3 regions of the Streptomyces sp. NPDC001507 genome follow, and region 1 is predicted to be linked to each of the others. Evidence: riboswitches for the same ligand, from Rfam matches in the RefSeq annotation. Region 1 holds a riboswitch; each other region holds the start of a gene.

The links. A riboswitch is a leader RNA that binds a small molecule or an ion and turns the genes downstream of it on or off. The one in region 1 is predicted to bind cyclic di-AMP.
Region 2: another riboswitch for cyclic di-AMP. It lies ahead of ACFY0K_RS40220 (M23 family metallopeptidase); the one in region 1 lies ahead of ACFY0K_RS24400 (peptidoglycan DD-metalloendopeptidase family protein).
Region 3: another riboswitch for cyclic di-AMP. It lies ahead of ACFY0K_RS03225 (NlpC/P60 family protein); the one in region 1 lies ahead of ACFY0K_RS24400 (peptidoglycan DD-metalloendopeptidase family protein).

The regions. Positions count from the first base shown of each region.
Region 1 covers NZ_JBIAVV010000007.1:398,375-405,869, reverse strand. Annotated here, with positions in the region: gene ACFY0K_RS24430 (MFS transporter) at 1-197, opposite strand, end outside; partial or broken gene ACFY0K_RS24425 (MFS transporter) at 299-856, opposite strand; gene ACFY0K_RS24420 (helix-turn-helix domain-containing protein) at 814-1,425, opposite strand; gene ACFY0K_RS24415 (GNAT family N-acetyltransferase) at 1,424-1,948, shown strand; gene ACFY0K_RS24410 (TetR/AcrR family transcriptional regulator) at 1,991-2,593, shown strand; gene ACFY0K_RS24405 (SGNH/GDSL hydrolase family protein) at 2,638-3,423, opposite strand; gene ACFY0K_RS24400 (peptidoglycan DD-metalloendopeptidase family protein) at 3,651-4,577, opposite strand; cyclic di-AMP (ydaO/yuaA leader) riboswitch at 4,582-4,738, opposite strand; gene ACFY0K_RS24395 (alpha-galactosidase) at 5,047-7,119, opposite strand; gene ACFY0K_RS24390 (tyrosine-protein phosphatase) at 7,318-7,495, shown strand, end outside.
Region 2 covers NZ_JBIAVV010000015.1:143,187-150,681, forward strand. Annotated here, with positions in the region: gene ACFY0K_RS40215 (GntR family transcriptional regulator) at 1-536, opposite strand, end outside; gene ACFY0K_RS40220 (M23 family metallopeptidase) at 897-1,652, opposite strand; cyclic di-AMP (ydaO/yuaA leader) riboswitch at 1,665-1,828, opposite strand; gene ACFY0K_RS40225 (M16 family metallopeptidase) at 2,019-3,407, opposite strand; gene ACFY0K_RS40230 (pitrilysin family protein) at 3,404-4,807, opposite strand; gene ACFY0K_RS40235 (DNA topoisomerase (ATP-hydrolyzing) subunit A) at 5,109-7,495, shown strand, end outside.
Region 3 covers NZ_JBIAVV010000001.1:696,951-704,445, forward strand. Annotated here, with positions in the region: gene ACFY0K_RS03225 (NlpC/P60 family protein) at 1-1,794, opposite strand, end outside; cyclic di-AMP (ydaO/yuaA leader) riboswitch at 1,805-1,979, opposite strand; gene ACFY0K_RS03230 (DUF1996 domain-containing protein) at 2,386-4,371, shown strand; gene ACFY0K_RS03235 (hypothetical protein) at 4,376-4,543, opposite strand; gene ACFY0K_RS03240 (flavodoxin family protein) at 4,613-5,071, shown strand; gene ACFY0K_RS03245 (hypothetical protein) at 5,174-7,309, shown strand; gene ACFY0K_RS03250 (hypothetical protein) at 7,337-7,495, shown strand, end outside.

The DNA of each region.
Region 1 (7,495 bases):
GTGAGGCGGCCGGTGTACGGGAGCGCGGCGAAGCCGAGCAGCCCGGCCAGGCTGTAGAGGCCGATGGCGGCCGGGCCGAGCGAGTGCGGCGGCCGGGCCAGGGCCAGGGTGAGGGCGATCCAGCAGAGGTTGAAGGCGAAGTACCAGAGCGCTCCGGTGGCCACCGCGCGGCGCAGTCCCGGCCGGCGCAGGAGCACCGGCGCAGGAGCAGCGGCGGGAGGGCGGCCAGGGTGGCACGGTAGCCGCGGGAGGCGGGCGGGCGCTGCCCGGGCAGGAGCGTCGCGGCGGCGAGCGCGCCGAGCAGGGCGAGGGCGGCGAAGACGAGGAGCATCCGGCGCCAGCCGAAGGCGTCGGTGAGGGCGCCGCCCGCGAGCCGGCTGAGCAGGATGCCGGCCGACATGCCGGCGGCGACGAGGGCGACGCCGGTTCCGCCGCGGCCCGGCCGGGCATGGCGGCCGGCGATGTTGCCGGCCTGGGCGGCCACGCTCGCGGCGGCTCCGACGAGCAGATAGGCGGCCAGCAGCACGGACGCGTGGTGCGCGGTGGCGGCGAGCGCCAGGGCGGCGGCCAGGGCGGTGAGCTGTGCGGCGACCAGGCGGTTCGGGGCGAGGTGGTCGGTGAGCGGGAGCAGCAGGGCGAAGCCGGTCGTGCAGCCGGCGAGCGCGGCGGTGGGCACCAGGCCGATCGTGGAGAGCGGCACGTCCAGGTCGGTGGCGACCGCGGTGAGCGCGGGCTGCACGGCGTAGTTGTTCGCGATCGCCGTCCCGGCCGTGACGGCCAGCAGAAACGTGCCGCCGCGGGGCAGCGGCGGGCTCACGGCCGCGCGTCGCGGGTGAGGACGACGGCGTAACGGCATTCGGCGTCGGTGGTGTTGGCGAAGACGCGCTCGGCCGGTGCGCCGAGTTCGACGGTGTCGCCGGCCCCGAGTTCGTGGACCGTGTCGCCGTCGTGGAAGGTGAGCCGGCCGTCGAGGACCCAGACCAGCTGCCGTACGAAGGCGAAGGCCGCGGCCGGGTAGGGCACCCGGGCTCCGGCGGGCAGCCGGATCTCGGCGATCTCCGCCGGGAAGCGCGGGCCGGTGATCTGGCGGCGCCGGTAGCCGGTGCCGGGGTCGCGCCACTCGGCGGCGTCGGCCGCGCGCCGTACTCCCTGGGTGTCGGCCACGGACTCCTGCGCGCCTTGCGCGCCTTCGGCGAGGGACAGCAGCGAGGCGACGCCGATCTGGAAGGCGGCGGACAGCTTGCCGAGGACGACCGCGGTGGGGCTGCTCTCGCCGCGCTCGATCCGGCTGATCATCGCCGGGGAGACGCCGGAGGCGTCCGCGAGCTGCGCCAGCGTCCAGCGGCGGCGCTCCCGCTCGGTGCGGACCCGTGCGGCGATCTGCCGCACCAAGGGGTCGGCCGAGGGTTCTACTATGTTGGACATGAATCCAATATACGAGAGAGGCCTGGTGGTGGTGCGCCCGGCCCGGCCCGCCGACGAGGAGGCCGTCCGCGCGATCCGCAACCACGCGATCGAGCACTCGACGGCGCTGTGGACCGAGACCCCGCAGTCCCCCGCGGAGGGCGCGGCCTGGTTCGCGGCCCATCTGGAACGCGGCTCGGCGCTCGTGGCCGAGCCGGCCGACGCGCCGGGCGAGGTGGCCGGGTTCGCGGTCTACGGCCCGTGGCGCGCCCTGGACGGCTACCGGCACACGGTGGAGAACTCCGTGTACGTCCGTGAGGGCAGCCACGGGCTCGGCATCGGCTCCGCCCTGCTCGGCCCGCTCATCGCCTCGGCGCGCGAGGCCGGCCACCATGTGATGATCGCCGGCATCGAGGCCGGGAACGCCGCGTCGGTCCGGCTGCACGACCGGTTCGGCTTCGAGCACGTCGGCACGGTCCGGGAGGTGGGCACCAAGTTCGGCCGCTGGCTGGACCTGACGATCATGCGGCTGCCGCTGGCCTGAGACGGCAACGCGGGTGGCGGGACGACCGATTAGGGTGACCGCGTGGCGAGAGTGCGGTTGAGCGTGGCCGAGCGGCGGGAGGAACTGCTGCGGGCGGCCATCGGGCAGATCGAGGCGCGGGGCGTGGCGGCGGTGCGGATCGCCGATGTGGCCTCGGCCCTCGGGGTGAGCAACGCGCTGGTGCTGTACCACTTCTCGACGAAGGAGAAGCTGGTCGCCGCCGCCTTCACCTATGCCGCCGAGGACGACCTGGCGCATCTGCGCAAGCTGCTGGGGCGCCGCACGTCGGCGCTGCGCCGGCTGCGGGCCGCGGTGCGCTGGTACGCGCCGACCGGCCAGGCCAAGGGCTGGCGGCTGTGGATCGAGGGCTGGGCGGTGGCGTTGCGGGAGCCCGCGCTGCGGGACGTCACCAAGGGGCTGGACCAGCAGTGGAAGGCGGCCATAGCCGAGGTCATCGCCGAGGGGGTGGCGGCCGGCGAGTTCCGGTGCCCGGACCCCACGGCGGCGGCGCTGCGGCTGACCGCGCTGCTCGACGGGCTCGCCGTCCAGCTGACCTCGTACCCGGGCGCCGTACCCCGGGCCAGGGCCCAGGCCTGGGCCGACGAGGCGCTGGCGCGCGAACTGGGGCTGCCCGAGCAGCAGTAAGGGGCGGCCCGCAGTGCGGCCACCCCTTACCCGCCGGCTCCGCCTCAGGCCACGGAAGCGATCCGCATCTTGATGTCGTCCGGGGAGAGCGCGCCCTTGGCCGTCACGTGGTCGCCGGAGGACTCGCCGCGCAGCCGGCGCCCGATCCAGGGGACCAGGTACTCGCGGGCCCAGTGCACGTCGTCGCGGCGGACCTCCAGGGTGCCGCGGGGCGGCAGCGGGGGCCATGCCTGGTCGGGGTCGGCCGGCACCTCGATGCCGAGCACCTGACCGGCGCGCAGCGCCACGCGCGTGTGCCCCTCGGGAGACAGGTGCAGGCGGTCGCCGTCCCAGGCCCGCCGGTCCTGCACGGTCTTGAGGGACCACAGGTCGAGGACCGGGCAGCCGTACCGGTCGGCGATGGCCCGGACATGTCCGTTGTATGTGGCGATCTTGCCGCGCAGGTGCTTGAGGACGGGCACGCCGCGGGTGTCGAAGCCGGTGGTCACGAGCACCGTGCCGACGGCCTCGGTCAGCCGGGCCACGGCCCGCTCGAACCGTTCGGCCACTTCGTCGGGGTCGGTGCCGGGGCGGATGATGTCGTTGCCGCCCGCACAGAAGGAGACCAGGTCCGGGGCGAGTTCCAGGGCCTGCGGCACCTGGTCCGCCACGATCTGGTCGAGCAGTTTCCCGCGTACGGCGAGGTTGGTGTAGCTGAAGTCGCCCTCGGGCCGCCGGTCGGACAGCAGTACCGCGAACCGGTCGGCCCAGCCGACGAACGCCCCGTCGGGGCCGGGGTCTCCCACGCCCTCGGTGAAGCTGTCCCCCACCGCTGCGTACGACCCGATCACTGATGCATTGTCACTCTTCGAATCGTCTCCCACGTCGGGCCATGATTCACCTTCGGCTGTGACCTACGCGACCGTAATAAGGGGTTGACGCTCGGTGAGATAAGACACTGCTAAATACTTTGCCAATCTTGGAATAAGTCCCTGACCAGCGGCGTTGACGTGTCGATCCTGATTCCGGGGCCGCGTGTGGAGCGGCCCCGGAATGCCGGAGGTCGGGGCCTGCCGGGTCAGCCGACGGTGACGCCCTTGGAGCGGAGGTAGGCGACCGGGTCCACGTCCGAGCCGTAGTCGGGGGTGGTGCGGATCTCGAAGTGGACGTGCGGGCCGGTCACGTTGCCGGTCGCGCCGGAGAGGCCGATCTGCTGGCCCGCGGTCACGGTCTGACCGACCGAGACGGACAGGGCGGAGAGGTGGCCGAACTGCGCGTAGTAGCCGTCGGCGAGCCGGATGACGACCTGGTTGCCGTAGGCGCCGCCCCAGCCGGCCGTGACGACGGTGCCGGCGCCGACGGCCTTGACCGGGGTGCCGGTCGGGACGACGAAGTCGACGCCCGTGTGGTAGCCGCTGGACCACATGCTGCCGGCCACGTGGTAGCCCGTGCCGATGGCGCCACCGGCGACCGGGAGGGTGAAGCCGGCGGCGGTCGTGGCCGAATCACCCGAGACGTCCGAGGTGTCCGAGGAGGTGACCGAGGACGAGGTGGACGACTGCGGGCTCCACTGCGCCTCGGGACGAGAGCCGGAGTCGGTCGGCGCGGCGTGCCGGCCGCCGAGGGTGAGCTTGAGGCCGGGGTGGATCAACGAGGGATTGCCGCCGACCGCCTGCCGGTTGTCGGCGTAGAGCCGGTGCCAGCCACCGCGGACGTTCTGGTCGCGGGCGATCTTCGAGAGGTAGTCGCCGGGCACCACCGTGTAGATCCGATGCGCGGAATGCGCGGCGCCGGAATGCCCTGCGGGCGCCTCCTTCACCGCGGCCTTCTCGGCCACGGGAAGCGACTGGGTGGTCTTTTCGGAAAGGGACTGCGTGGTGGCCGCGTGGGCGCCGGTGGCTCCCATGAGCGGCAGAGCCAGCGCGGCGCCACCGGTTCCGGCGACGGCCATCGAACGGGTGAGGCGCTGGGACTTGGGACGGCGGTGCTTACCCTTCGCGGGCATGGCGCATTCCTCTCCTGCGCCTGCGAGGTGAGCTGTCGGGTTCGGGCTGGAGCTGCCCGGCCACAAGGAAGTGGCTGCACCCCGAGCCGTCCCGGGAACCGGAACAGGCGGTCATACCTGGTGGGTCCCCCGCTCCTGCCGGGCACGGGTGAGTGTGTGTGGGGACTCCGGGCGGCGGCAGGATTCGGCGTTCCGACCGGATGTGCGGCGAACGTAAGCGAGTAAGACGGACGTGGACAAGCACCCGGTTCCGGCCGTCCGGTTCCGACGTGATCCATAAAGGGAAGTTCCGGTCACCCTCCGTGAATTCCGGCCCCAGTCGCATTTCCAATTCGCTTGCGGAACATCAGGATTACGTGAGCATGACGCGCGACGGACGGTCACGAATATGACGCTCCTCACGCACGTCACACCACGTCCGCTTATTCCAGAGCAAGTTATGACGAAGGTTCCAATTCGGGCGTATGCGTCAGACCCGGCGGAGCCGGAAGACCGCCGCGTCCAGGTCACCCTTCAGCCCGGTGCGCAGCCCGTGGTGCGACAGCACGGCACCCCGATGCACTTCGCCCGTTTCGCGGCATTCGTACGACGCGGTCGGGTCGAGCCCCTGCAGCCGCAGCGCCGGCGCCGGCTCGCCGTAGCTCTGCGCCTGCAGCCAGGCCAGGACGACGGTCTCGTCGCCGAGCGTGTACTGCACCGCGCTGAGCCCGCCGGCCGGCGGCCGCAGCCGGAACTGCTCGCCGCGCTGCACCTGGGGCCGGATCTCCTTGTAGAGCTCCACCCAGCGCCCGGCCTCGGCCAGCTCCTCCTCGGTCCACTGCGAGAGGTCGCCGCCGACCCCGAGCGCCCCGGCCATGGAGCTGACGAACCGGAAACGCAGGCTGCTGATCCGGCCGTTGAGCTGGTGGTTCGGGCTGTCGGTGACCCAGGCCGACATGACCCGGGCGGGGTGGATCTGGCTGAAGCCGTGCTGGATGGCGAGCCGGTCCAGCGGGTCGGTGTTGTCGGAGGTCCACACCTCGTCGGTACGGCTCATGATCCCGAGGTCGATCCGCCCGCCACCGCCCGAGCAGGACTCGATGGCGACGTTCGGGTGGGCCGCGCGGATCCGGTCGAGCAGGGCGTACAGGCCGCGCACGTGGTCGACCCACAGGCGCTGCGGGTAGGGCTCGCCGGGCCAGCCCGCGTCCGTGAAGCAGCGGTTGAAGTCCCACTTGACGTAGTCGATCGGGGCGCTGGACAGCAGGGCGTCGAGCTGCCCCCAGAGGTACTCCTGGACGTCCTCGCGGGCCAGGTTGAGGACGAGCTGGTTGCGGAGTTCCGTGCGCTTTCGTCCCTGCTGGTACTGCACCCAGTCGGGGTGGGCGCGGTACAGGTCGCTGTCCGGGTTGACCATCTCGGGCTCGACCCAGATGCCGAACTGCATGCCGAGGGCGTGCACGTACTCGGCGAGGGGCTTGAGGCCCTTGGGGAAGCGGTCGGGGTTGGGCGTCCAGTCGCCGAGGCCGGCGCGGTCGCTGGTGCGGGCGCCGAACCAGCCGTCGTCGACCACGAACAGCTCGACGCCGATCGCGGCGGCTCGGCGGGCGAGGGTGGCCTGCTGCTCCTCGGAGATGTCGAAGGTGGTGGCCTCCCAGGAGTTGAACAGCACCGGCCGGTCCTGGTCGGCGTCCGGGATGACGTACGCCCGCTGGTAGGCGTGCCAGGCGCGGCTCGCCCCACCGAAGCCGCCGTCGGTCCACAGGCCCGCGAAGACCGGGCTGGTGTACGACTCGCCCTCGGCCAGCATCAGCAGGCCCGAGTCGTCGTAGCCGGCGCCACCGGTGATCTGCACGCGCGCGTCGGGAAGTTGGGCGACCGCGATCCGCCAGGAGCCGGACCAGCCGAGGGCGCAGCCCCAGACCTCGCCGCGCTCCTCGGTGGCGTCGGTGTCGAGGGCGACCCAGGGCAGGTGCTGGTGGCCGGTGTGGCCGCGGCGGCTGCCGATGACCTTCTCGCCGTAGGTGAGCGGGGCCCTGGTGAGGCGGGACTCGGCGGCCCAGCGTCCGTGCAGCTGGGAGAGCCGCCAGCCCTCGCGGTCGGGGAGCGTCCAGGTGGCGGGGTCGGCGCGCAGCAGCTCCACGCGCGTGCGTGCCTCGTTGGCTACGCTCACCCAGCGCTCGACGACGTCGCCGCGCATCCGGTAGTGCAGGGTGATGACGATGCCGTCGTCCGTGAAGCGCAGCCGGAGCTCGTCGTCCTCGACCTCGTACGTGTCGAAGGTCCACTCGGTGCCCCGGCGCTCCTCGGTCCGCACGGACAGCGCGGGGCGCACGAAGCGGGGGCCGCCCTCGACGGGGTACTCCTCGCGGCCGTCCAGCGGGGACTCGAAGGGCCAGTAGCCGGGCAGGACCCGGGTGGTGAGCTCTTCGGCGTCGGCGAGCCGGATCCTCGGCCCCCAGTGCAGGTGGAGCAGTTCGTCGGTCTCCGTCAGATGCAGCGCGTAGCTGCTGCCGGGGCCTGACAGCAGCCAGGTACGACCGTTTTCGGCGATGTCCACCATCGAGAAACCTCACACAGGGGCCAACAGATCCGCTCAAGCCCCAACATCATCAACGGCTACGGGCCCCGGAAGCAAGGGGCACGGGCCGCGGAGGCGATGCCTGTGGACAACTCATTGCCCGTGGAAACCGATGTCGTATGGTCGGTCCAGTGCCCGTCGACGAGCAGCGCCGACGGGGCCGACCGGGAGGAGCCCCCCGTGACGCAGCAGGTCCCGTCGACCGAGCCCGAGCTGGCCGGTGTGCGCAACTTCCGTGACGTGGGCGGCCTGCCGACCGTGGACGGGCGACGGGTGCGACCGGGCGTGCTGTTCCGCAGTGGCCATCTGGCGCACGCGACCGAGGAGGACACGGAGTTCCTCGCCTCGCTCGGCCTGC
Region 2 (7,495 bases), on a different contig from region 1:
GCGTCCACGATGGCGCCGTGCTCCGTCCAGGACTCCACGGGGTTGGCGGGCGTCTCCACGGTGTACATCCAGGCGATCTTGTGACGCAGCTGGGTGAGCGTCGAGGTCAGGGCGTGGCTGCCGGAGGCCTGCGCGAGCGTCTCGTGGAACCAGCCGCCCAGGGAGCGCAGATCCTCGCTGTTGCCCCGCCGGGCCCGCTCCTGCCCCAGCCTGACCAGTCCGCGCAGCACCTTGAGGTGGGCCTCGGTGCGGCGCTGGGCGGCCCGGGAGGCGCCGAGCGGCTCCAGGAGCATGCGCATCTCCAGCAGGTCGGCGGCCTCCTGCTCGGTCGGTTCGGCCACGCACGCGCCCGCGTGCCGGCGCGTCACCACGAAGCCCTCGGCCTCCAGGGTGCGCAGGGCCTCACGGACGGGGACGCGCGAGACCCCGTAACGACGGGCCAGGAGTTCCTCGGTGAGCCGGCTGCCCCGCTCGTAGACACCCGCGACGATGTCGTCCCGGATCGCCGTGCATACCGAGTGCGCCGGAATACGCATGTCCGACCTCCGCCTTAATCCCCGTGAAACGCCGCCGAGTGGCGCTCGTTCCGTGACTCTATTGCAATGAGCCGGAATTTCCGAAGGGGGGCCGGAATCCAGGGATATATTTTGGACAGCAGCGGCACGAAAACGACGAAAGCCCCGGCGCACGGGCCGGGGCTGCGGAACTTCTCACGAGTTGTTGTCGCACGGTGGTCGGCTGCGGGCGCGTCGTGGCCGGTCGCGCAGTTCCCCGCGCCCCTGAAGGGGCGCTGCCCGTGACGCCCCTGAAAGGGGCGCGGGGAACTGCGCGAGCAACCCCCACGCACCCGCACCCGGCCGAGGCCACGTCGGCCTCAGCGCAGCCGTCCGGCTCCCTCAGACGTTCACGCCGTGCTTGCGGAGGTAGGCGACCGGGTCGACGTCGGAGCCGTACTCGGGGGTCGTACGGGCCTCGAAGTGGAGGTGGGGGCCGGTCGTGTTGCCGGTCGCGCCGGAGAGCCCGATCTGCTGGCCCGGCGTGACCTGCTGCCCCACCGAGACGCCGATGGACGAGAGGTGGCCGTACTGGGTGTACATGCCGTCGGCCATCTTGATGACGATCTCGTTGCCGTACGCCCCGCCCCAGCCGGTGGAGACGACCGTGCCGGTGCCGACCGCGTGCACGACCGTACCGCTCGCTGCGTGGAAGTCGATGCCGGTGTGGGCACCGGAGGACCACAGGGAGCCGCCGGTCTTGTAGCCGGTGGAGACGTAGGAGCCGCTGATCGGCGCGACGAAGGTGTTGAGGCGCTTGCGCTCGGCCTCGCGGGCGGCGCGCGCCTTGGCAGCACGCTCCTTCTTGGCCTGCTCCGCGGCCTTCTTCCGGGCGGCCTCCTCGGCCGCCTTGCGCTCGGCGACCGCCTTCTGGGCGACGGCCTGGGCGTCGATCTGCTCGGCGACGGAGTCGCTGATCGTGATGACCGGGGTGAGGCCGGTCTGCTCCACGGAGTTCTCGGCGGCGACCGCCGGGGCTGCGGAGACGGTGCCGATGACACCCGTGGTGGTGAGGGCCGCGATGCCGGCGGCCTGCGCGGTGGTGCGCTTCACCCGGCCGGGACGACGGTGCTTCCCGGAGGCGCACATGAACGCCATGTAGAGGCTGGTCCTTTCCTTCCCTCTCGCCTACCGGGTTAGCTGACGGGTTCGGAGCAGGAAGGTCTCCTACGGACCCCCTCGCGACATGCGCGGGCGCCCGATTCACCCCAGGGACTGCGTGGGTCCCCGGCTCCCCTGGCTCGCGCCGTACGGGGACTCGGCGATGGCTGTCCGGTGCCGCGGACGCGGCGCGATGCCTGACGGACAGCCCGGAAGAACCTACGAGGGCCCACCTTCAATGCTCAAACGGATCACGGTTTTTGTCGCACATCCCACAGGGCAGACAGGCAACCTCCGCCCCAATTCGGACATTCCAGAGCCCTGGTGACCGGGTGGTCACCAGGGCTCCGCACGCGCGTGCCGCTACTCGGCGGCGACGACCGTGACTTCGCCGATCCCGAGGGCCTCCACGGGCTCCTTGATCTGCGCCGCGTCCCCGACGAGGACCGTCACCAGGCGGTCCACCGGGAAGGCGTTCACGACCGCCGCGGTGGCCTCCACGGTGCCGGTGGCGGCCAGTTGGCGGTACAGCGTGGCCTGGAAGTCGTCGGGCAGGTACTGCTCGACCTGATCGGCCAGGGTGCCCGCGACGGCCGCCGCCGTCTCGTACTTGAGCGGCGCCACCCCGACGAGGTTCTGCACGGCCACGTCGCGCTCGGCGTCCGTGAGGCCCCCGGCGGCGAGCGTGCGCAGCACCGTCCACAGGTCCGACAGGGCCGGGCCGGTGTTCGGGGTGTCCACGGAGCCGCTGATGGCGAGCATCGAGGCGCCGGTGCCGTCGGGGGCGGACCGCAGGACCTGCCCGAAGGAACGGACGCCGTAGGTGTAGCCCTTCTCCTCGCGCAGGACGCGGTCCAGGCGGGAGGTGAGGGTGCCGCCCAGGCAGTAGGTGCCGAGCACCTGGGCGGGCCAGACCCGGTCGTGCCGGTCGGGGCCGACGCGGCCGATGAGCAGCTGGGTCTGGACGGCGCCGGGGCGGTCCACGATGACGACCCGGCCGGTGTCGTCGGCCGTCACCGCCGGGACCGGGCGGGGCTGCGCGGTGGAGCCGCGCCAGGCGCCCAGGGTCTCGCCGAGCAGCTCGTCCAGGTCGATGCCGGTCAGGTCGCCGACGACGACCGCCGTGGCCGTGGCGGGGCGCACGTGCCGGTCGTAGAAGGCACGGACGGCGGCCGCGTCGATCTTCTCGACGGTGTCCTCGGTGCCCTGGCGCGGCCGGGACATCCGCGCGGTCGACGGGAACAGCTCCTTGTAGAGCTCCTTGGCGGCGCGGCGGCTGGGGTTGGCCAGCTCGTGCGGGATCTCGTCGAGGCGGTTGCGGACCAGCCGCTCGACCTCGCTCTCGGCGAAGGCGGGCGCCCGCAGGGCGTCGGAGAGCAGCCCGAGGCCCTTGGCGAGCCGGGAGGCCGGGACCTCCAGGCTGATCCGGACGCCGGGGTGGTCGGCGTGCGCGTCGAGGGTGGCCCCGGCCCGCTCGAGCTCGGCGGCGTACTCCTCGGCGGAGTGCTTGTCGGTGCCCTCGGAGAAGGCGCGCGCCATGATCGTGGCGACGCCGTCCAGGCCGGCCGGCTCGGCGTCCAGGGGCGCGTCCAGGAGCACCTCGACGGCGACGACCTGCTGACCGGGGCGGTGGCAGTGCAGCACGGTCAGGCCGTTGTCCAGGGTGCCGCGGTCGGGTGCCGGGAAGGCCCAGGGCTTGGCCTCGCCGGGCTGCGGCTGGGGGTGGAAGTCCATGGTGGCGAGCTCGGTCACTTGGCCGTCTCCTCGTTCTCGTTGCCGGCCTCTACGGTCGCTTCCTGCTCCGGGTCCTCGCCGCGCCCCGCCTCCTGGGTGTGCTCCGCGGACTCCGCGGACAGCGGCTCGTAGACGAGCACCGCGCGGTTGTCGGGCCGCAGACGGGCCTTGGCGACCTCCTGGACCTCTTCCGGGGTGATCTGGAGGACGCGCTGGACGGCGGTCAGGGCGAGCTGCGGGTCGCCGAACAGGACGGCGAAGCGGCACAGTTCGTCCGCGCGGCCCGCGACGGTGCCGAGCCGGTCCAGCCACTCGCGCTCCAACTGGGCCTGGGCGCGCTCCATCTCCTCGGGCGTCGGGCCCTGTTCGGCGAACCGGGCGAGCTCCTCGTCGATGGCGGCCTCGATGACCGGCACCTCGACGTCACCGGAGGTCTTCACGTCCAGCCAGCCGAGCGAGGGCGCACCGGCGAGCCGCAGCAGGCCGAAGCCGGCCGCGACGGCCGTACGGTCGCGCCGGACCAGGCGGTTGTAGAGGCGGGAGGACTCGCCGCCGCCGAGGACGGTGAGGGCCAGGTCGGCCGCGTCGGACGCGCGCGTGCCGTCCTCCGGGAGCCGGTAGGCGGCCATCAGCGCCCGCGCGGGCACCTCCTCGACGACGACCTCGCGCAGCTGCTCGCCGATGACCTCGGGCAGCGAGCCGTCGCGCGGGGTGGGCTTGCCGTCGTGCGCCGGGATGGAACCGAAGTACTTCTCGATCCAGGCGAGGGTCTGCTCCGGGTCGATGTCGCCGACCACGGAGAGCACCGCGTTGTTGGGCGCGTAGTAGGTGCGGAAGAACGCGCGGGCGTCCTCCAGGGTGGCCGCGTCCAGGTCGGCCATCGAGCCGATCGGCGTGTGGTGGTACGGGTGGCCCTCCGGGTAGGCGAGCGCGGTCAGCTTCTCGAAGGCCGTGCCGTAGGGGACGTTGTCGTAGCGCTGGCGGCGCTCGTTCTTGACGACGTCCCGCTGGTTCTCCATCGACTCGTCGTCCAGGGCCGCGAGCAGCGAGCCCATGCGGTCGGCCTCCAGCCAGAGGGCGAGCTCCAGCTGGTGGGCGGGCATGGTCTCGAAGTAGTTGGTGCGCTCGAAGCTCGTGGTGCCGTTGAGCGAGCCGCCGGCGCCCTGGACGAGCTCGAAGTGGCCGTTGCCCTTCACCTGGGCGGAGCCCTGGAACATCAGGTGCTCGAAAAGGTGAGCCAGGCCGGTACGCCCCTTGACTTCGTGCCGGGAGCCGACGTCGTACCAGAGGCAGACCGCCGCGACCGGGGTCAGGTGGTCCTCGGAGAGCACCACGCGCAGACCGTTGGCCAAGCGGTGCTCGGTCGCTGCCAGGCCCCCGGAGCCTGTCTCGGCCGTGGTCGTGTGACCCATGGGCATGTACGTCCCTTCGCTCGCGGAAGCGGTCCCGAACCGCGGTTTTTCTACCGGTCCTGCCACTGTATGCAAGCGTGCGGGGGCCGGGCGAAGTTCCCGCCCGACGTACGCCCACAGCGGATCGCGCGGGTGGATCGCGTAGCCTGCGTCCGACCCGCCTCGAATATCTCCGGGCCGCGCTCCGGGCGGCCTCCGGGCACCGGGGCGGGCCGCGGAGACCGGGTCCTGGCCCGGGTTGTCAGTGCCGCGGTCCACAATGGTCCGCGTCAGATCCCGTTCACGCATGAGCAAGGAGCCGGCAGCGATGGCCCGCCGCAGCACGAAGACCCCGCCGCCCGACGACTCGTTCGAGGAGAGAATCCTCGACATCGACGTCGTGGACGAGATGCGCGGCTCCTACCTCGAGTACGCGTACTCGGTCATCTACTCGCGCGCCCTGCCGGACGCCCGCGACGGCCTCAAGCCGGTGCACCGCCGGATCGTCTACCAGATGAACGAGATGGGTGTGCGCCCCGACCGCGCCTACGTGAAGTGCGCGCGTGTGGTCGGCGAGGTGATGGGCAAGCTGCACCCGCACGGCGACTCGTCGATCTACGACGCGCTGGTGCGCATGGCCCAGCCGTTCTCGATGCGGGTCCCGCTGGTCGACGGCCACGGCAACTTCGGCTCGCTGGGCAACGACGACCCGCCGGCCGCCATGCGGTACACCGAGTGCCGGATGGCCGAGGCGACCAGCCTGATGACCGAGTCGATCGACGAGGACACGGTCGACTTCGCGCCCAACTACGACGGCCAGGAGCAGGAGCCGGTGGCGCTGCCCGCCGCGTTCCCGAACCTGCTGGTGAACGGCTCGTCGGGGATCGCCGTCGGCATGGCGACGAACATGCCGCCGCACAACCTCGGCGAGGTCATCGCGGCCGCCCGGCACCTGATCCGCTACCCGAACGCGGACCTGGACGCGCTGATGAAGCACGTCCCCGGCCCCGACCTGCCCACCGGCGGCCGGATCGTCGGCCTGGAGGGGGTCCGGGACGCCTACGAGACGGGCCGCGGCACCTTCAAGATCCGGGCCACGGTGGCGGTGGAGACGGTGACGGCCCGCCGCAAGGGCCTGGTCATCACCGAACTGCCCTTCACGGTCGGCCCCGAGAAGGTCATCGCCAAGATCAAGGACCTGGTCAACGCCAAGAAGCTGCAGGGCATCGCCGACGTCAAGGACCTCACCGACCGCGAGCACGGGCTGCGCCTGGTCGTCGAGATCAAGAACGGCTTCGTGCCGGAGGCGGTCCTGGAGCAGCTCTACAAGCTGACGCCGATGGAGGAGTCCTTCGGCATCAACAACGTGGCCCTGGTGGACGGCCAGCCGCTCACCCTCGGCCTCAAGGAGCTGCTCGAGGTCTACCTGGACCACCGCTTCGACGTGGTCCGCCGGCGCAGCGAGTTCCGCCGCGGCAAGCGTCGCGACCGCCTGCACCTGGTGGAGGGTCTGCTCACCGCCCTCGTCGACATCGACGAGGTCATCCGGCTGATCCGCTCCAGCGAGAACAGCGCGCAGGCCAAGGAGCGCCTGATGGAGCGCTTCTCGCTGTCGGAGATCCAGACGCAGTACATCCTGGACACGCCCCTGCGCCGTCTGACCAAGTACGACCGCATCGAGCTGGAGTCGGAGAAGGAGAGGCTCACCGCGGAGATCGCCGAGCTGACCCGGATCCTGGACTCGGACGCGGAGCTGCGCAAGCTGGTCTCGGCCGAACTGGCCGCGGTGGCCAAGAAGTTCGGCACCGAACGGCGCACCGTCCTGCTGGAGGCCTCGGGCGCCCCGGCGGCCGTGGTGGACCTCCAGGTGGCCGACGACCCGTGCCGGGTGCTGCTGTCCTCGACGGGCCTGCTCGCCCGCACCATGAACGGCGAGCCGTTCCCGGCGGACGCCGACGGCAAGCGCGCCAAGCACGACGTCATCGTCTCGGCGGTCCCCGCGACCGCGCGCGGTGAGATCGGCGCGGTCACCTCGACGGGCCGGCTGCTGCGCGTCAACGTCGTCGACCTCCCCCAGCTCCCGGAGACGGCGACCGCCCCGAACCTGGCCGGCGGCGCCCCGCTCTCCGAGTTCCTCTCGCTGGAGGACGGCGAGACGGTGGTCTGCCTGACCACCCTGGACGAGTCCTCGCCGGGTCTCGCCCTCGGCACCGAGCAGGGCGTGGTCAAGCGCGTGGTCCCCGACTACCCGTCCAACAAGGACGAGTTGGAGGTCATCACCCTCAAGGAGGGCGACCGGATCGTCGGCGCGATGGAGCTGCGCACCGGCGAGGAGGACCTGGTCTTCATCACGGACGACGCGCAACTGCTGCGCTACCAGGCCTCCCAGGTGCGCCCGCAGGGCCGTCCGGCGGGCGGTATGGCGGGCATCAAGCTCACCGAGGGCGCGAAGGTCATCTCCTTCACCGCCGTCGACCCGGCGGCCGACGCGGTGGTCTTCACGGTGGCCGGCTCGCGCGGCACCCTCGACGACTCGGTGCAGACGACGGCCAAGCTGACGCCGTTCGACCAGTACCCCCGCAAGGGCCGGGCCACCGGCGGCGTGCGCTGCCAGCGGTTCCTGAAGGGCGAGGACTGCCTGTCCTTCGCCTGGGCGGGCCCGGTCCCGGCGAAGGCGGCGCAGAAGAACGGCACCCCGGTCGACCTCCCGGAGAT
Region 3 (7,495 bases), on a different contig from region 1:
AGCCGTCATCGCCTCGGGCGGCGCGGTCATGGCCGGCGGCATCGCGGCGGTCGGCGGTGCGGGGGGTGCCGCCATGGGGGCTGCCATCGGCGCCATCATGGGGGCTGCCGCGGGTGCCGCTATCGGCATGGCCATGGGCGCGGGCATCGCCGCGGCGGGCGCGGCCATCGCGGTGGGCATGGCCATGCTGGCGGCGTAGGCGTACGCGCCGTCGGCGGACTGCATGCCTTCCGGATAAGCGCCGGCCTGCATGCCCGCCGGATAGGCGCCGGCCATGTCGGCGGCGGGTGCGGCGGCGAAGGGAGCGGCCATCGGCATGGCGGCCATCGGCATGGCGGCCGTGGGCGGGGCGGGGACGGCGGGGGCCGTCACGGGGTACCCGCCGGTGCCGTAGGCCGTGTCGGCGGCGACCGGCGGAACGTCCGTGTACGAGGCGGCCGCGTTCGGCGACATGATCCGGAAACCGCCGGCGTCCATCGGGCTGGGGGCCGGGGCGGGAGCGGCGGGCGCCGCGGTCGGGAATGCGCCGCTGTTCGTGGGAGCCGCGGTCGGGAAGGCGCTGCTGCCCGTCATCGGGTCGGCGGTCGGGAAGGCGCTGGTGCCCGTCATGGGGTCCGCCGTCGGGAAGACGCTGGTGCCCGTCATTGGGTCGGCGGTCGGAAAGGCGCTGCTGCCCGTCATGGGGTCCGCCGTCGGGAAGACGCTGGTGCTCGCCATGGGATCAGCCGTCGGGAAGCCGCCCGCGTCGGCCGGCGTCGGCATCGGGAACGAGCCCGTGGCACCCGGCGTCATGATGCGGAAGGAGCCGGTGTCCACCGGCGCCGGAGCCTGGGCGGCGCCCGTGTCCATGGCGGGCGCGCTCTGGTAGGTCCCGCCGCCCGAGCCGCCCGGGGTCATGAGGCGGAAACCGCCCATGTCGGCCGCGGCCCGGGTCGGGGCACGGTCGGCACCCCCCGGGGTCATGATGCGGAAGGTACCGGTGTCCGAAGGGGACACGATCGGGATGCCGCCCGTCTCGGTCACCGCCGGGAGCGCGCGGGTGGCGGCAGGGGAGTCGGACCGGGCGGAGCCGCTGCCGGTGCGCTGGTTCGGTATGCCGGCGGCGGGAGCCTGCCACTGCTGCGGCGGGGCCTGGGCCTCGGGCGCCGGCCAGGGGCTGGGCGACTGCGGAACACCCTGGGTGACAGGGGCCGGGGCCGCGTCGAGGGCGGCGATCGCGCGCTGACCGGTGCGCTGGGACAGCACCTCGCGCGCCTTGGCGAGCTTGAGCTGGTTCCTGGTCTTCGAGGCACCCGGCGTGGGCCGCTGCTGCCCGGCGGCGGGCAGCGCCCTGGGCGCACCCGGGGTCCCCGCGGGCAGCGCTGCGGCGGACCCGGCCGTCAACTCCAGCTTCGGGCGCGCCGGCAGCTCGCGGACGACCTCGATCTCGCTCTGTGCGGACGGTCCCGCGGTCAGCTCCAGCCGGGCCGGGCCGGAGTCCTCCAGCTGGCCGAGGAGGTCGGCGGCCATGGCGCTGACGGGCCGCCGCGGGCCGGACCGGGCGGGCTGCCGGTCGGAGGGCAGCGCGGCCGGAACGCTCGGCCCGAGCTTCGAGCGCGCCCCCTCGAACCACTCCCGGGCGATGTTGTCGAGGCCCGGGTCGTCACGACGGGGCCGTTTGAACAGCGGGACGCCGCGTGAGCGCGAGCCCCCGCTCATCGCACGGGTGGCGTTGTAGTTCCCGGTGGCGTTCTCGGCCTGGTCGTAGAGGCTGTCGATCCGCTGTCGAACCTCGTCACGGCTCTCGGGCGCCATTGAGGGGTCGTGCTCCTTCCGTACTCCGCCTACCGGGTTAGCTGTCGGGTTCGGGCGGTCGAATCCGGAAGGCATGCCCTACGGCCTTTGCCCTTGCGGACGGCGGCCGATTCACCCCAGTGGTCGGTTGGGTCCCCGGCTCCGGATCAGCCCCTGAGGGGCACCGGACTCGGCGGAGGCCGCGCGGCCCGACGGGATTCGCCGGGGGGAGCCGAGCGGCTTGCCCGTCAACTTAGCCAACTTGTGTCACTCGTGTGAAGGTTGAAGTGGCTAATGTCCGATACGTATTTGTGATGTTCGTCTTAGCGTTCGGAACTCGACCGTACGGAACGGCATTTCGCGCGCATCCATTGCATTCGCAGGGTCACCGGGGCGTTGCCGTCGGTCGCGTTCGCCTGTTCCGGTGCACGCGCTTTCTGTGAGGTCACCGTGAATTCGTGGGTCTGTTGAACACGGTGGCGCCGTGGGCCGTATAGAGCGGGGGATTTCCATGCCCGGCCGCCCACGACACGCAGGGGAACGACCTTGAGACGCAACAGGCGCAGACGCCCGACCGGCGCACAGCGCGCGACCTTCGCAGCGGTCGCCCTGATGCTCGGCGGCGGAGGACTGGTCGCGGTGAACGTCTATGCCTCGGCCACCGAGAACGGCGGTGGCCAGGGGCAGGTCGCCACCGGCCAGGTGCTGTCCGCGCCCACGATCTACTGCCCCGACGTCGGCAGCCGGCTGACCGCGGTTCCCGACGGCGCCCGGGCGGACGTCGACCGTGAACTCGCCCAGCTGGACCAGCAGATCGCCGCCGCCTACCAGCAACTCACCCAGTCCGCGGCCGAGATCGAGCAGAACCCCGGCTTCGCCGGCCAGACGATCATCGACCCGCTGAAGGCGGAGCGGTCCGAGTCGCTCCAGCGCATCGCCGACGCCATCGGCCGTGAGGGCGACCGCCCGCAGGGCCTCGACGACCTCGCCGCCTGCACCCTGCGCTCCTCGAACCAGGACGCCGGGCAGTCGGCGGCTCCCCAGGGCAGTGCCACGCCGAGCCAGAGCGGCCAGGGCAGCGCCGCGCCGAGCCAGGGCACCGGCGCCGGCGGCCAGGGCGGCAACGGGCCGGTCGCCGCCGACTACGCGGACATCACCTCGGTCCAGCCCAACGTCTCCACCCCGGCCGAGCAGCCCGGCGGCTCCACCGGCACCTTCTCCTCCAGCTGCGGCGTCAACGCGAACGGCCTGTTCAACTCGGACAACGTCATCGTCGCGCCCGGCGTCTCCAACGGCGCCCACCACTTCCACGACTACATCGGCAACCAGTCCAACAACGCCTTCGCCAGCGACCAGGACCTGGCCAACGCGCAGACCAGCTGTGCGGACCAGGGCGACAAGTCCACGTACTACTGGCCCGTGCTGCGGCTGCAGAACGGCAAGCAGGAACGGGACGCCGACAAGCCGGGCGGCGGCACCGAGGGCAACGCCGGGCAGATCGTCACGGCGAAGCAGGTCACGCTGACCTTCGAGGGCAACCCCACCTCCAAGGTCACCGAGATGCCACGGCTGCTGCGCATCATCACCGGCGACGCCAAGGCGTTCGTCAACGGCCCGGCCAACGCCAACGCCTCCTGGAGCTGCACCGGTTACGAGGACCGGCAGCTCAAGGACAAGTACCCGCTCTGCCCCTCCGGCAGTGACGTCGTGCGCACGTTCCGGTTCCAGAGCTGCTGGGACGGCCGGAACATCGACAGCGCCAACCACCGCACCCACGTGGCGTTCGAAGGCCCCGACGGCAGCTGCCCGGCCGGTTTCCAGGCCATCCCGCAGCTGGTGCAGCGCATCGTCTACGCCGTGGCCGCGCCGAGCCTCCAGGACGGCGGCCGTACGGTCCCGCTGTTCGCGGTGGACTCGTTCCCCGAGCAGCTGCACAAGCCGGTCACCGACCACGGAGACTTCATCAACGTCTTCGACGAGAGCCTGATGCGGAAGATGGTCGACTGCATCAACTCCGGCCGCAAGTGCGGCGCGGGCGCCGACGAGCAGCCGCCGTCCCAGAGCGCGGAGCCGTCCCGGCCGAGCGAGACCGCGAGCCCGTCCGAGCCGCCGGCCGAGACGCAGAGCGCCGAGCCGTCCGAGCCGGCGACCCAGCAGCCGTCGTCGGACCAGCCGTCGTCCGAGCCCCCGGCCGGCACCCCGGCCACGGAGACCGCCACCGCCACCGCCACCGCCCCTGGCTCCGGCTCCGGATCCGGCTCCACCGGGCTGCCGAGGGTCTACGCGACCCCGTCGCCGAAGAAGACGTCGACCACCAAGTCGTCGGGCGGCGGTGTGATCAGCGAGCCGACGCAGCGGCCCGACACCGAGGCACCCGCCGGCACCTCCGCCGCCTCGCCGACCGGCACCGCCGTCGCCGCCCCGGCCGGCCAGGAGACCCCGGGCACCGGTGCACAGACCGAGCCCCAGACCGAGCCCCAAGCCGTCCAGGGCGGTCTCGCCGAGACCGGCGCCCACCTGTGGCCCGCGGTCTTCGGCGGCCTGCTGCTGGTCTCCGGGGCCGCGTTGCTGTGGCGCACCAAGCGGACCTCGTTCTGACCTGTCACCTGCTGCGCAGCGTGTCCTGGGCGGGCTCGGACGCGGGGAGGGTCTCGTCGTGCTGCAGCCAGGGCGGCGGCGCCACCGCCGCGGCCACCGACCAGGGCGACGCCACCGCCCGGCTCACCGCCCGGCTGTCCGGTGTGCCGGCCGGCTCCACCTGCTGGAGCATGCCCGTACAGCCCTGAGTGCCACCCGCCGGCATTTGCCGCCGGCGGGCGGCACACGGCAGGGTGCGGGTGTGCCCACCTTGCTGATCGTCCACCACACCCCCTCACCGCACTGCCAGGCCATGTTCGAGGCCGTGGTCTCCGGGGCGACGACCCCGGAGATCGAGGGCGTGCGGGTCGTGCGGCGGGCGGCGCTGTCCGCCACCGCCGCCGACGTGCTCGCGGCCGACGGATACCTCCTCGGCACCCCGGCCAACCTCGGCTACGTCTCCGGTGCCCTCAAGCACTTCTTCGACCAGATCTACTACCCGTGCCTGGACGAGACGCGCGGCCGCCCCTTCGGGGCCTACGTGCACGGCGGCAACGACGTCACCGGCGCCCTGCGCGCCCTCGACTCGATCACCACCGGCCTCGGCTGGCGCCGGGCGGCCGAGCCGGTCACGGTGACCGGCGAGCCCCGCAAGGCCGACATCGAGGCGTGCTGGGAACTGGGCGCGACGGTCGCCGCCGGCCTCGCCGGCGACGCCTGACCCCGATCCGGGCGCAGGACACCCGGACGGACGAAGGTGCGGGCGCCGGAGCCAGGGCACACGATGGGAGCAGGCCATGTCGTCGATCCCAGGGAGCGCCGGATGGCAGCGGAGCGCCGTGCCTGCGGGCCGCCCGCGGCGGAGATGCTGCGGGAGTGCGCCCGCGACGTGGTGGCCGTCGCCGAGGGCATCCGCGAGGTCTCCGCACGGACCAGCTCCGCCCTGTTCGCCCCGGCGCTGACGGGTTCCGCGCGCCGCCGCCCGCGCACCGGCGTGGCCGCCCGCTGGGCGCTGCTGCGGACGCTCACCAACAGACAGGGCCTCGGCGGCTCGGCGATCGTCGCACCGGACGGCGTGGGTCATCTGCTCGGCGCGGCGGGGGAGGCGCTGGGCCGGGCGAGCCTGGCCCAGCTGGTGGCGGTCACCTCGCTGCGACTGCGGATCGCCGCCGTACTCCTCGACCACCCCGAGTTCGGGCGCGACCCGGGCATGCGCCGGCTGGCGGACGCGGTCGGCGCCGACCGCGACCCGGAGGCGGCCGTCCGCGCGCTGCGGGCCCTCTTCAAGGACCGGGACGCCCAGCGCCCGCTGTCCGCGCTCGCCCCGATCCTGGCGGACCTCCTCGCCGTCCGGGGCCTGCTGGACGAGGACCCGCTGAGCGACGAGACGGCCTGGGCGCTGGCCGCGGGACGGCGGCTGACCGCCGCCCCGGGCCGGGGCTCCGGCACCTCCCACCTCGCCGGTACGGACCGGGGCGTGGGCGCCGCCCAGGCCGTCGAACCCTCAGCCCAGGAGGCCACGTCCCTCGCCACCGAGGGCTCCTTCCTCGGCTTCCTGCGCAACATCGACGCGCTCGCCGGGGACGCCCGCGTCCTCGTCCAGGAGGTGCGCGGCCCCGACGGCGTGCTCCGGTACGTCGTGCAGGCGCCCGGCACGGCCCCCGGCCGCCCCCGCGACGACTCCCCGCAGGACTTCGCCGGCGCCTGGCGCAACCTGTTCCTGACCGACTCGCCGTACGCCCGCTCGATCCTGCTGGCGATCCGGGACCACGGCATCCCGCGCGGCGCCGACCTCGCGCTGGTCGGGCACGGCGAGGGCGGGATCGCGCTGCTCAGCCTCGCGCAGGACGACGAGTTCTGCCGCGCCTACCGGGTCACCCACGTGGCGGTCGTCGGCGCGCAGACCGACGACCGCAGCCCGGCCGACCCGCGCACCTGGGTGGCCGGCATCACCAACCGGCACGACATCGTCCCGGTCCTGGACGGCCCCGGCGCCCCGCACCCCAACAGGTACCGGGTCGACTACCCCGGCCCCACCCGCGAGTTCCCGCGCTGCCACCTGCTCCGCGTGTACATCGACGACCTGGAGACGGTGATCCCGCAGGCCCGGGCCGACGTCGACCGGGCCCTCGCCCGCTACCGGGGCCCGGTCGAACGCACCCGTGTCTACCGGCTCAGGGACCGCGGCCGCCCGCCCGAGGGCTATCCGTTCCTGGCCGTCCCGACCGCCGGCCTCGCCACCTCGGCGGGCCCGGTCGACGTGCCGGTGCGCTACTACGACTCCTCCGCCGCGCACCTGTGCTTCCCGGTCGACACCGACGTGGCCCGCAGCCTGCTGCCCGACGTCGCCTGGATGGTCCCCACCCGGCTCGGCCGCCGCGCCCTCGCCGTCCTCTCCCTCTACGAGCACCGCTGCACCACGATCGGCCCCTACACGGAGCTCGGCCTGTCGGTGCTGGTCGACGACCTGTGGCGGCCGCACGCGTACGACCTCGCCGCGGACCTGCTGCGCCGCGCCGACCTGCGGCGCACCGGACGGTACGTGGTCGCGCTCGCCGTCGGCACGGAGGAGGCGCGGGCGGTGGCCGAGGAGCTCTGGGCCCAGCCGGCCGTGCACGGCGCCGCCGACGTCGAGCTGCAGGGCCGGGAACTGCGCGTCCACGCGCCCGAGCTGGGAGTCTCGGTGGAGGGCCGCCCGGGCCCCGGAGCCCGCTGTCCCGAGGCGGACTGGGTGCTCTACGGGCGCCGGGGCGAGAGCACCGTACGTACCCTGGTCCGCGCTCACGGCAGGCCGCGCGTCCATGCCCGCCCCCGGCTGCGGTTGCGGCTGGACGGTGCCCACGGGTCGCTCGCCCGGCACCTGCAGATCCTCGAACTCGACGCCGTGCGGCCCGGGTTCGTCCTGACCAGCCCGCGGTTCGTGGCCCACAGAAGTGCCGGCGCGGTGCTGCCGCGCTAGGCATCCCTCCGAGTACAGGTGAACCTCATGGCGACCGAATCCCGTCCCGCCACCGCCGCCCCGGAACTCCTCGCGTACGTGGACGGCCTGCGAGTCGACGCGGACCGGATGGACGGCTACGCCGAGCGGCTGCGCGGCGCCGCCGAGCGGCTGGGCGACTGTGCCGGGGCCCCGGAGTGGAGCGGC